Regions from separate parts of the Streptomyces sp. NPDC079020 genome, predicted to be linked through region 3. Evidence: riboswitches for the same ligand, from Rfam matches in the RefSeq annotation. Region 3 holds a riboswitch; each other region holds the start of a gene.
The links. A riboswitch is a leader RNA that binds a small molecule or an ion and turns the genes downstream of it on or off. The one in region 3 is predicted to bind cyclic di-AMP.
Positions count from the first base shown of each region.

Region 1: it holds a riboswitch for cyclic di-AMP, as region 3 does, so the genes downstream of both, ACIGJO_RS23840 (transglycosylase family protein) here and ACIGJO_RS14860 (NlpC/P60 family protein) in region 3, are expected to answer to the same signal.
Region 2: it holds a riboswitch for cyclic di-AMP, as region 3 does, so the genes downstream of both, ACIGJO_RS16640 (peptidoglycan DD-metalloendopeptidase family protein) here and ACIGJO_RS14860 (NlpC/P60 family protein) in region 3, are expected to answer to the same signal.

Region 1 is NZ_JBITUB010000011.1:202,488-205,754, forward strand. Features, by position in the region: gene ACIGJO_RS23830 (cytochrome P450) at 1-477, shown strand, start outside; gene ACIGJO_RS23835 (transglycosylase family protein) at 620-1,588, shown strand; cyclic di-AMP (ydaO/yuaA leader) riboswitch at 1,879-2,059, shown strand; gene ACIGJO_RS23840 (transglycosylase family protein) at 2,063-2,797, shown strand; gene eno (phosphopyruvate hydratase) at 3,153-3,267, shown strand, end outside.
Region 2 is NZ_JBITUB010000007.1:117,035-120,301, reverse strand. Features, by position in the region: gene ACIGJO_RS16645 (alpha-galactosidase) at 1-945, shown strand, start outside; cyclic di-AMP (ydaO/yuaA leader) riboswitch at 1,238-1,395, shown strand; gene ACIGJO_RS16640 (peptidoglycan DD-metalloendopeptidase family protein) at 1,401-2,375, shown strand; gene ACIGJO_RS16635 (SGNH/GDSL hydrolase family protein) at 2,540-3,267, shown strand, end outside.
Region 3 is NZ_JBITUB010000006.1:197,549-200,815, forward strand. Features, by position in the region: gene pcrA (DNA helicase PcrA) at 1-1,343, opposite strand, end outside; cyclic di-AMP (ydaO/yuaA leader) riboswitch at 1,622-1,782, shown strand; gene ACIGJO_RS14860 (NlpC/P60 family protein) at 1,781-2,944, shown strand; gene ACIGJO_RS14865 (hypothetical protein) at 3,131-3,267, opposite strand, start outside.

The DNA of each region.
Region 1 (3,267 bases), on a different contig from region 3:
CTTCTCGAGCGCGCGCTCGACGCGGGGGACACGGAGCTGCTGGCCACGGGCGTCGAGGAACTGCTGCGGTACGACGGACCGGTGGAGCTGGCCACCTGGCGCTTCGCGACCGAGGCACTGACGCTCGGGGGGCGGGACATCGCCGCGGGCGATCCCGTGCTCGTCGTGCTCGCCGCGGCCGACCGGGACCCGGACCGGTTCGACGACCCGGACACGCTCGACCTCGCACGGCGTGACAATCAGCACCTCGGTTATGGGCACGGCATCCACTACTGCCTGGGAGCACCGCTCGCCCGGCTGGAGGGGCAGGCCGCGATCGCGACGCTGCTGCGACGCCTTCCGGATCTGCGACTTGCGGGAGAACCGACCGATTTGCGGTGGCGTGGAGGTCTCATCATGCGTGGACTGCGCACGCTGCCGGTGGAGTTCACCCCGGGACTGCGGCACGACGGAAGTGACGCTGCGTCAACTCTGTGACTTTCACGTGATCTGCGCTGCATCGACTTGTGACACACGTTCAAGTCCCGCTAGGTTCACCGTTCAACGCCTCGAACGGGGCGTCACGTGACTCGCCGGTCACCTCAGTACCCACCAGTCAGTCGCACGGAAGGCAAACTCCATGGGCTCCGCGAACGGCAGACACCGCCGCCCTCGCCAGGCACCCGCCATCGTCGTCGCCGCGGGCGTGACGGGATCGGCCATCGCGATCCCGCTGCTCGGCGCGGCCGGCGCGCACGCCGCCGAAGCCTCGACCTGGGACCGGGTCGCGGAGTGCGAGAGCGGCGGCATGTGGAGTGCCGACCTCGGCAACGGCTTCTACGGCGGGCTCCAGTTCTCGCAGGACACCTGGTCCGCGTACGGCGGCACGGCGTTCGCGCCCCGGGCCGACCTCGCCAGCCGCTCGCAGCAGATCGCCGTGGCGGAGAAGGTCCTGGGCGACCAGGGCCCGAAGGCCTGGCCCGGCTGCGCGGTGATCTCCGGACTCGCGACGGACAGCACGCTGCCGGGTGTCGACCCCGGTGCCGCACCCTCCGCCGGCCCCTCGGACGCGGCACCCGCGGACGGACTGCCGGACGGCGGGACGGCGGACGAGGCGGACGGAGCCGACAGCGGTACGCAGGACGGGAACGGCGCCTCCGGCAAGGCGGGCGACCCCTCGTCGAGCCCTTCCGCGCCGCCCGCGAGCCCTTCCCCGAAGACATCCGCGCCCGAGGGCTCCGCGGCGCCTGACGCCCCGAAGGGCGCGGACGGCACCGGCGGCAAGCACCGCGGCACTCCGGCGCCCGAGGAGAGCCGGGCCGCGGACCGGGACAGCGGGCGCGAGTCCGGCCGGCACGCCTCCCGCGGTGAGGGCGAGGCGCGCGAGGGCGGTACGGCGCCCGTCGGCGGCGACTACACCGTCCGGCCGGGCGACAGTCTCTGGGCGATTGCTGACGCACAGAAACTCCCCGGCGGATGGACCGCGCTGTACGAGGCGAACAAGGACGCCGTCGGAGTGGACCCGGACCTGATCGTGCCCGGCCAGAGCCTGGACCTGGGCCCGGAAACGGCTCCTTCCGGCGATGCCCGGGGCGCCGCCGCCAACTGATCCAATTCGGGAAAACGCCCCGAAACCCGGGGTAGTTCAGAGGCCTATGTCCACTTATGCGTAAGTGAGACATGGGTCTCTTTGCTTCAACTGGCGTGTCCTGTCCGCCGGCTCCGCCCATATCGCCCCCGACCTGCGGAAACGTTCCCCCGCTGATGGCAAGTAAGGCCTGATTGACCGGTATGTCCATCTTTGAATGTGGGGGTTGCCTGTGTTTACGGTCGGAACCGCTCGCACCGCGGGCCCCGTCGACCGTCACGCCGAATCCTGCCGTCGGTCGAAGGGAACAGACGCGTAAAGCGCCGTAGGCAGGAGCGGGGGACCCAGGTAAGCGCCGGGCCCGGTCGACTCGTCCCGTACGAGTGCGATCAGGACCGGCTTGGGGTGGAGCCGCGTGCTAGGACACGCGGCCGGGCAACTCACTTGGCCCGAACCCGACAGCTCACCTCGTAGGCGTCGGTGAGGAGAAGTTCCATGCTGCGTAACAGCAAGGGCAAGCACCGCCGCCCGTCCAAGGCCGTCCGTGTCGCCACGCTCGCCGGTGTCGCCGGTGCCGCCGTCGCCGTCCCGCTGATGGGTGCGACCGGCGCCTCCGCCGCCTCCGTCTCCACCTGGGACGCCGTCGCCCAGTGCGAGTCCGGTGGCAACTGGTCCATCAACACCGGCAACGGCTACTACGGCGGTCTGCAGTTCTCGCAGTCCAGCTGGGCGGCCGCCGGCGGTACGCAGTACGCCGCCCGCGCCGACCTGGCCACCAAGGCCCAGCAGATCGCCACCGCCGAGAAGCTCCTCGACATGCAGGGCCCCGGTGCCTGGGCCTGCGCCGGCGCCGGCGGTCTGACCAACGACGGTGTGGACCCGGGTGTCGACACCGGATCCGGCCAGGCCAAGCAGGAGCAGGCCCAGCCGAAGCAGCAGGCCCAGCCGAAGCAGCAGGAGCGCCAGGCCGAGCAGCCCGCCTCCCGCGGCGAGCAGCGCACCGCCCCGGCCGCCCCCAAGGTCGAGTCCCCCAAGACCGTGACGACCCCGACCGGTCAGAAGGTCCAGAAGGGCGACGGCGAGTACAAGGTGAAGTCCGGCGACACCCTCAGCAAGATCGCTGAGAAGGAAGGCGTCAAGGGCGGCTGGCAGAAGGTCTTCAAGCTCAACGGCGACATCGTCCAGGACGCCGACCTGATCTTCCCGGGCCAGCAGCTCCACCTGAAGTAGTCCCCGCCCGGCCCGGAGCGTCTCCCGCTCCGGCCGGAGCGGCTCACGGCTTCTCCTCCCTCCGAGGGGGACGTCCGGCGGCATCTCCCTCGGCTCCGCCCCCGGCCCGGCGCGCTCACCCCGTGCGCGCCGGGCCGGGGTGTTTTGGCTGTGCGGCCGGCTTCGCGCGTTCAACTTCTGTAGTTACCAGCCAGTAAATTTCTTGACCTTCCTCCCGTTATGCGGGCTCTTGGGTCCTTTTTCGTCCCAGGAGACGGGCGGTCGGCCGCCCGACGGGGCCGAGCCGGTTAGGCTCGTGTCGCAAGGCCACAGTGACCCTGCACAACCAGTGTCATATCCCAGAAGGAGATGCCTCGTGCCGTCCATCGACGTCGTCGTAGCCAGGGAAATCCTCGACTCCCGGGGCAACCCCACGGTCGAGGTCGAGGTTGGCCTCGACGACGGCAGCACGGGACGTGCTGCTGTTCCGT
Region 2 (3,267 bases), on a different contig from region 3:
TGGGTCGAGCCGGAGATGGTCAACCCCGACAGCGATCTCTACCGGGCCCACCCGGACTGGGTGCAGCACTTCCCCGGCCGTACGCGGACCGAGTTCCGCAACCAGCTGGTGCTCAACCTGGCCAGGCCGGACGTACAGGAATACCTGTGGGAGCAGCTTGACGCGCTGCTCTCCAGCGCTCCGATCGACTATGTGAAGTGGGACTTCAACCGCTGCTTCACCGAGGCCGGCTGGCCGGGCGAGGAGTACCCGCAGAAGCTCTGGACCGCCCATGTGGAAGCGCTGTACGCGCTGCTCGACCGGCTGCGCGCCGCGCACCCGGGCGTGGCCTTCGAGTCCTGCTCGGGCGGCGGGGGCCGGGTCGATCTGGGCGTGCTCTCCCGCACCGATCAGGTGTGGACCTCGGACAACACCGACCCGCTGGACCGGCTCGCCATTCAGGAGGGCTTCGGGCAGATTCATCCGGCGCGGGTGATGGCGGCCTGGGTCACCGACAGCCCGAACGTCCAGCTGAACAACCGGGTGAGTTCGCTGCGGTTCCGCTTCGTCAGCGCGATGGCCGGGGTGCTCGGGGTCGGCGGCGACCTCACCGAGTGGAGCCCTGAGGAGCTGGCCGAGGCGCGGGACTGGGTGTCCCTCTACAAGGAGATCCGCCCGGTGGTGCAGCACGGGGCCCTGCACCGGCTCGCGGCGCCGCGCGGCGGGCTGAGCGCGGTGAGCTACGTGCTGGGCGAGGAGGTCGTGGTGCTGATGTGGCTTGAGGCACAGCGGTTCGGCCAGCGGCCGCCGGCCCTGCGGCTGCGCGGCCTGGACGCCTCGGCGACGTATGTCTGCCAGGACACCGGAGCGGAGTACCAGGGTTCGGTGCTGCTGCATCGCGGGCTGCACACCGGGCTGAGCGGCGACCTGGACGCCCGGGTGCTGAGGTTGCGTCAGAAGCGATGACCATGACATGTCCGTAATGGGGCGTTTAATAGAACGTGCCCTATTTATGGGAGAGATGATGGCCCGCTGGTGAGCGGGATCATATCCGTGACGGTGTGTGGTGGCGGCGCCCGGGAGCGATCCGGGCGCCGCGCGGAATGCCAAGATCCGTAATCCACGGAGTGTGACGGGAATTCCGGACCGAAATTGAATCGGGGATTCCGGCAGGCAACCGATGGCTTGTTCCTGTCGTCCTGACTCGTTTACGGTCACCGTCAATCCGGACGGATCGCCTAATCCTGCCGCCGCCCGGAATTCACACCCACCCACACTCGTGTGGCAGGAGCGGGGGACCCAGGTAAGCCGCCGGCCCGGAGAGATCCGGACCGGCTCGGGGTGAAGTCGCCGAGAGCGACCGGGCATCTCCAGCCCGAACCCGACAGCTCACCTCGTAGGCGCCGGAGAGGAATTCCCCCATGCCCGCAACGGGTAAGCACCGTCGTACGAAGACCGGCCCGATCGTCCGCGGTGTCCTCGCCGCAGGGACCGGCGGCGCCGTCCTCGCCCTCCCGCTGATCGGTGCCACCGGAGCGCACGCCGCGGAGAAGGCCGCGCCCACCGCCGCCTCGGTCGCCGCCGCGCACACCGCCCCGGGTGCCGCGGCCACCGCCCACGGCGCCTCGAAGTCCTACTCCGTGGTCTCCGGCGACTACCTCTCGAAGATCGCCGCGGAGCACAAGCTCAAGGGCGGCTGGCAGAAGCTGTACCAGGACAACCGCGAGGTCGTCGGCGAGAACCCGAGCCTGATCTTCCCCGGCATGAAGCTGACCCTCGGCGCCGAGGCGTCCGGTTCCGCCGATGCCGCGCAGTCCGCGCCGGCCCCGTCGAAGGCGGAGCCGAAGAAGGCCGCCCCCGCCGCCCCGGCGGCCCCGAAGGTGCAGTCGGCCCCGAAGGCCGCCTCCTCCGCGGGCTCCTCGGCCCCGTCCTCCGAGGCCGGAAAGTCCACCACCTCCACGAGCACCAGCGCCTCCCAGAGCAACAGCTCCGGCTGGACGACCCCGGTGGCCAACGCCAACGTCACCACCCAGTACCGCGCCTCCGGCGCCAGCTGGTCCAGCGGCTACCACACCGGCTCGGACTTCCAGGCCGCGTCGGGCACCGTCGTCCGCGCCATCGGTCCGGGCACCGTGGTCTCGGCCGGCTGGAGCGGCTCGTACGGCAACGAGGTCGTCATCAAGCACGCCGACGGCATGTACTCCCAGTACGCGCACCAGTCCTCGCTCAGCGTCTCCGTGGGCCAGACCGTCACCGGCGGCCAGCAGATCGGCCTCTCCGGCTCCACCGGCAACTCGACCGGCCCGCACCTCCACTTCGAGGTCCGCACCGGCCCGAGCTACGGCTCGGACGTCGACCCGGTCGCGTACCTGCGCCAGCACGGCGTCTCCATCTGATGGAGCGGTGACGGCCGGACATGAACAGGGGCGGTGCGCGTCGGCGCACCGCCCCTGTCCTTATTCCGGCTTTACCAAAAACTGACCGGGTGGTCTATCTCACCACCCGTCAACCCCGTATTACGGTCGCGTAGGTCACATTCGACGGTGCAGGATATGCGCTTGTGGCAGACGATTCGAGAAACAATCAACCAGAGATCATCGGGTCGTACGCGGCGATTGGCGACAGCTTCACCGAAGGAGTCGGAGACCCCGGCCCCGACGGGGCCTTTGTCGGCTGGGCGGACCGGTTCGCGGTCCTGCTGGCGGACCGGCTCCCGGTCCCCGACACCGCGACGAGCCCGGAGGATCCCGCGCACGGGAATTTCCGGTACGCCAATCTCGCCGTACGCGGACGCCTCCTCGACCAGATAGTCGAGGAGCAGGTCCCCCGCGCCAAGGAGCTGGCCCCCGAGCTGGTCAGCTTCTGTGCGGGCGGCAACGACATCATCAGGCCGGGCACCGACCCCGACGATCTGGCCGAGCGCTTCGAGCGCGCGGTCGCCGATCTGAGCAACGCGGTCGGCACCGTCATGATCACCACCGGGTTCGACACCCGCGGTGTGCCGGTGCTGCGGCACATGCGCGGCAAGATCGCGACGTACAACGTCCATCTGCGGTCCATCGCCGACCGCTACCACTGCCCCGTCCTGGACCTGTGGTCGCTCCGCTCGGTGCAGGACCGGCGCGCCTGGGACGACGACCGGCTGCACCTGTCCCCCGAGGGCCACACCCGCGTCGCGCTGCGCGCGGCACAGGTGCTCGGTGTGGACGTGCCCGCCGATCCGGATCAGGCCTGGCCGCCGCAGGCACAGCGCGGCACCTTCGAGGAACGGCGCGACGACATCCACTG
Region 3 (3,267 bases):
ACGCCGCCGACGACCTTGTAGGGCAGCCCGACGCGGATGAAGATCTCTTCGAAGACGCGTGACTGGGCGTTCGTCCGGTAGAAGACGGCGACATCGCCCGCCTTCGCGTCGCCCGCGTCCGTCAGCCGGTCGATCTCGTCGGCGACGAACTGTGCCTCGTCGTGCTCGGTGTCGGCGACATAGCCGGTGATCCGGGCGCCACTGCCGGCGTTCGTCCAGAGATTCTTGGGGCGGCGGCTCTCGTTCCGCTCGATCACCGCGTTGGCGGCGGAGAGGATCGTCTGCGTGGAGCGGTAGTTCTGCTCCAGCAGGATCGTGGTGGCGTTCGGGTAGTCCTCCTCGAACTGGAGGATGTTGCGGATGGTCGCGCCCCGGAAGGCGTAGATCGACTGGTCCGCGTCACCGACGACACACAGCTCGGCGGGTGCGTCCCCCTCGCCGGACGGGCCGACCAGCTCGCGCACGAGGGTGTACTGCGCGTGGTTGGTGTCCTGGTACTCGTCGACCAGGACATGGCGGAAGCGGCGGCGGTAGTGCTCGGCGACATCGGGGAAGGCCTGGAGCAGATGGACCGTCGTCATGATGATGTCGTCGAAGTCCAGGGCGTTGGCCTCGCGCAGCCGTGCCTGGTACAGCGCGTACGCCTGGGCCAGCGTCTTCTCGAAACCGTCGGCGGCCTGGCCGGCGAAGGTCTCCTCGTCGATCAGCTCGTTCTTCAGGTTGGAGACCTTGGCCGTGAACGACTTCGGCGGGTAGCGCTTGGGATCGAGGTCCAGATCGCGGCAGACCAGGGCCATCAGCCGCTTGGAGTCGGCGGCGTCGTAGATCGAGAACGACGAGGTGAAGCCGAGCTTCTTCGACTCGCGGCGCAGGATCCGCACGCACGCGCTGTGGAAGGTCATGACCCACATGGCGTTGGCGCGCGGGCCGACGAGCTGCTCGACACGCTCCTTCATCTCGCCCGCGGCCTTGTTGGTGAAGGTGATCGCGAGGATCTGGCCGGGGTGCACCCCGCGCTCGGCGAGCAGATGGGCGATCCGGTGGGTCAGCACCCGGGTCTTGCCCGAGCCGGCCCCGGCGACGATGAGCAGCGGCGAACCGGCGTGCACCACGGCGGCGCGCTGCTCGGTGTTCAGCCCGTCGAGCAGCGCGGCGGCGTCGATGACCGGCCGCGGGGCGCCGTCGCGGTAATAGCCGTCGCGGGGCGGCGGGGGCGCGTCGAAGACGCCCTCGAAGAGACCCTCCGGCACCGCTTCGGGTGCGTGGTCCTCGGGAGGCGGCGGGGGCCCTTCCTCCGAGTGCTGGAGGCCGGTCAGGAAGCTGTCGTCAAAGAGGCTGCTCATCGCTTGACGAGTCTAGGCCGCCGCACCGACAGTCCGTGGCCGCATCGGGTACGAGGACGGCCGGGCGGGCACGCACGGAGAACGGGCGGGCACGTACGGAGACCGGGTGCCCACGCCGCGTAGGGGAAAGGCGGCGGTGTCCGCTTCCCGCGGACCCGAATCATCGAGGTCACGAAAATGTATCGGGCATATCGAACATCAACCTTCACAGCTGCCCCACGGGTGGCTAGCGTGCTCGGTCGGGCGCCCCGTACCCCCTTGCGGCGAACCACGCCGAGCGGACGCCCCCGCCGAATCCGTACTGCCCGACGGCAGCCCGGGACCGGGGACCCACCAGCGGTACCGGGGTGAATCGGTCCTTCCCCACGGGGCCGTAGGGCAGCCTTCCGTTCCGCCCGAACCCGACAGCTAACCCGGCAGGCGGTCCACGGAAGGAGATGCCGGCCTTGGCCTCGCATCGCAGACCGCGTACGAAGGTGCGCACCACGACTCCCGCCGTCGGGCTGACGACGGCGGCACTGGCCTCCGTCACGCTGCTCTCCACCCAGAGCGCGACGGCCACGCCCGCGGAACCCAAGCCCACGATCGAGGAAGTGCGCAAGAAGGTCGACGGCCTCTACCGGCAGGCGGGCACCGCGACCCAGCAGTACAACGAGGCAAAGACGGCCTCCGCGAACCAGCGCGCCAAGGTCGAGGCCCTGCTCGACGATGTGGCCGAGCGCGCCGACAAGGTCAACGAGGCCCGCCGCGCCCTCGGGAACTACGCGGCGGCGCAGTACCGCACCGGCGGCATCGCGCCCACCGCGACGTTCTTCCTGGCGGACGACCCGCAGGCGTACTTCGACCAGGACCAGCTGATGGACCGGATGACGAGCCAGCAGCAGAAGGCCGTCGCCGACTTCCGCGAGCAGCAGTCCGCGGCGGCGGTCAAGCGCACCGAGGCGGTGAAGGGTCTGGAGACGCTCACCGAGTCGCAGGCCACGCTGCGCTCCAGCAAGCAGAACGTGCAGACCAAGCTGACCGAGGCGCGCACCCTGCTGTCGACGCTGACCGCCCGGGAGAAGGCCCGGCTGGCGGAGCTGGAGCGCGAGAAGAAGGCCGAGGCCAGGATCAAGGCGGAGAAGCTGGCCCGCCGGCAGGCCGCCGCCGAGGCGGAGGCCGAACAGAAGGCCAAGGAGGAGGCCGCGAAGGATCCGGGCTCCGGGAGCGGGACCGGCGGCGGGACGGACACCGGACCGGACAGCGGCTACGCCGCCAAGGCGGAGAAGGTCCTCGCGTTCGCGCGCGGCCAGATCGGCAAGCCGTACGTCTGGGGCGCGACGGGCCCCGCCTCCTACGACTGCTCCGGACTGACGCAGGCGGCGTGGAAGACGGCCGGGGTCGACCTCCCCCGTACGACCTGGGACCAGGTGAAGGTCGGCACCCGGGTGGCCACGGCGGATCTGCGCCCCGGGGACCTGGTCTTCTTCTACGACGACATCAGCCACGTCGGCATCTACAAGGGCGACGGCATGATGATCCACGCGCCGAAGCCGGGCGCGAACGTGCGCGAGGAGTCGATCTACTACATGCCGATCTACGGCAGCGTGCGCCCCGCCTGACCGCGCGACGCCCCGGGACGGCCGGTGGAAGGCCGTCCCGGGGCGCTTCGGACCGGAGAGCTCAGGGCTGGGGCGCTACGGGCCGGGGCGCTTCGGACCGGGGCATTCAGGGCCGGGGGCCCTCGGACCGTAGAGCTCAGGGCCGGGGGCCTTCGGACCGGGGCGCTTCGGACCGGGCCGGGCGGCTCAGGTCCAGAGTGTGGCGATGAAGATGTTGGCGACCGTCAGACCGCCGACCGCGGCGAACGCGCCCTTGTCGACCTTCTCCTCGTCCCGCTTGATGTAGACGAGCGCGAGGATGACGACCAGGATCAGCAGCTTCA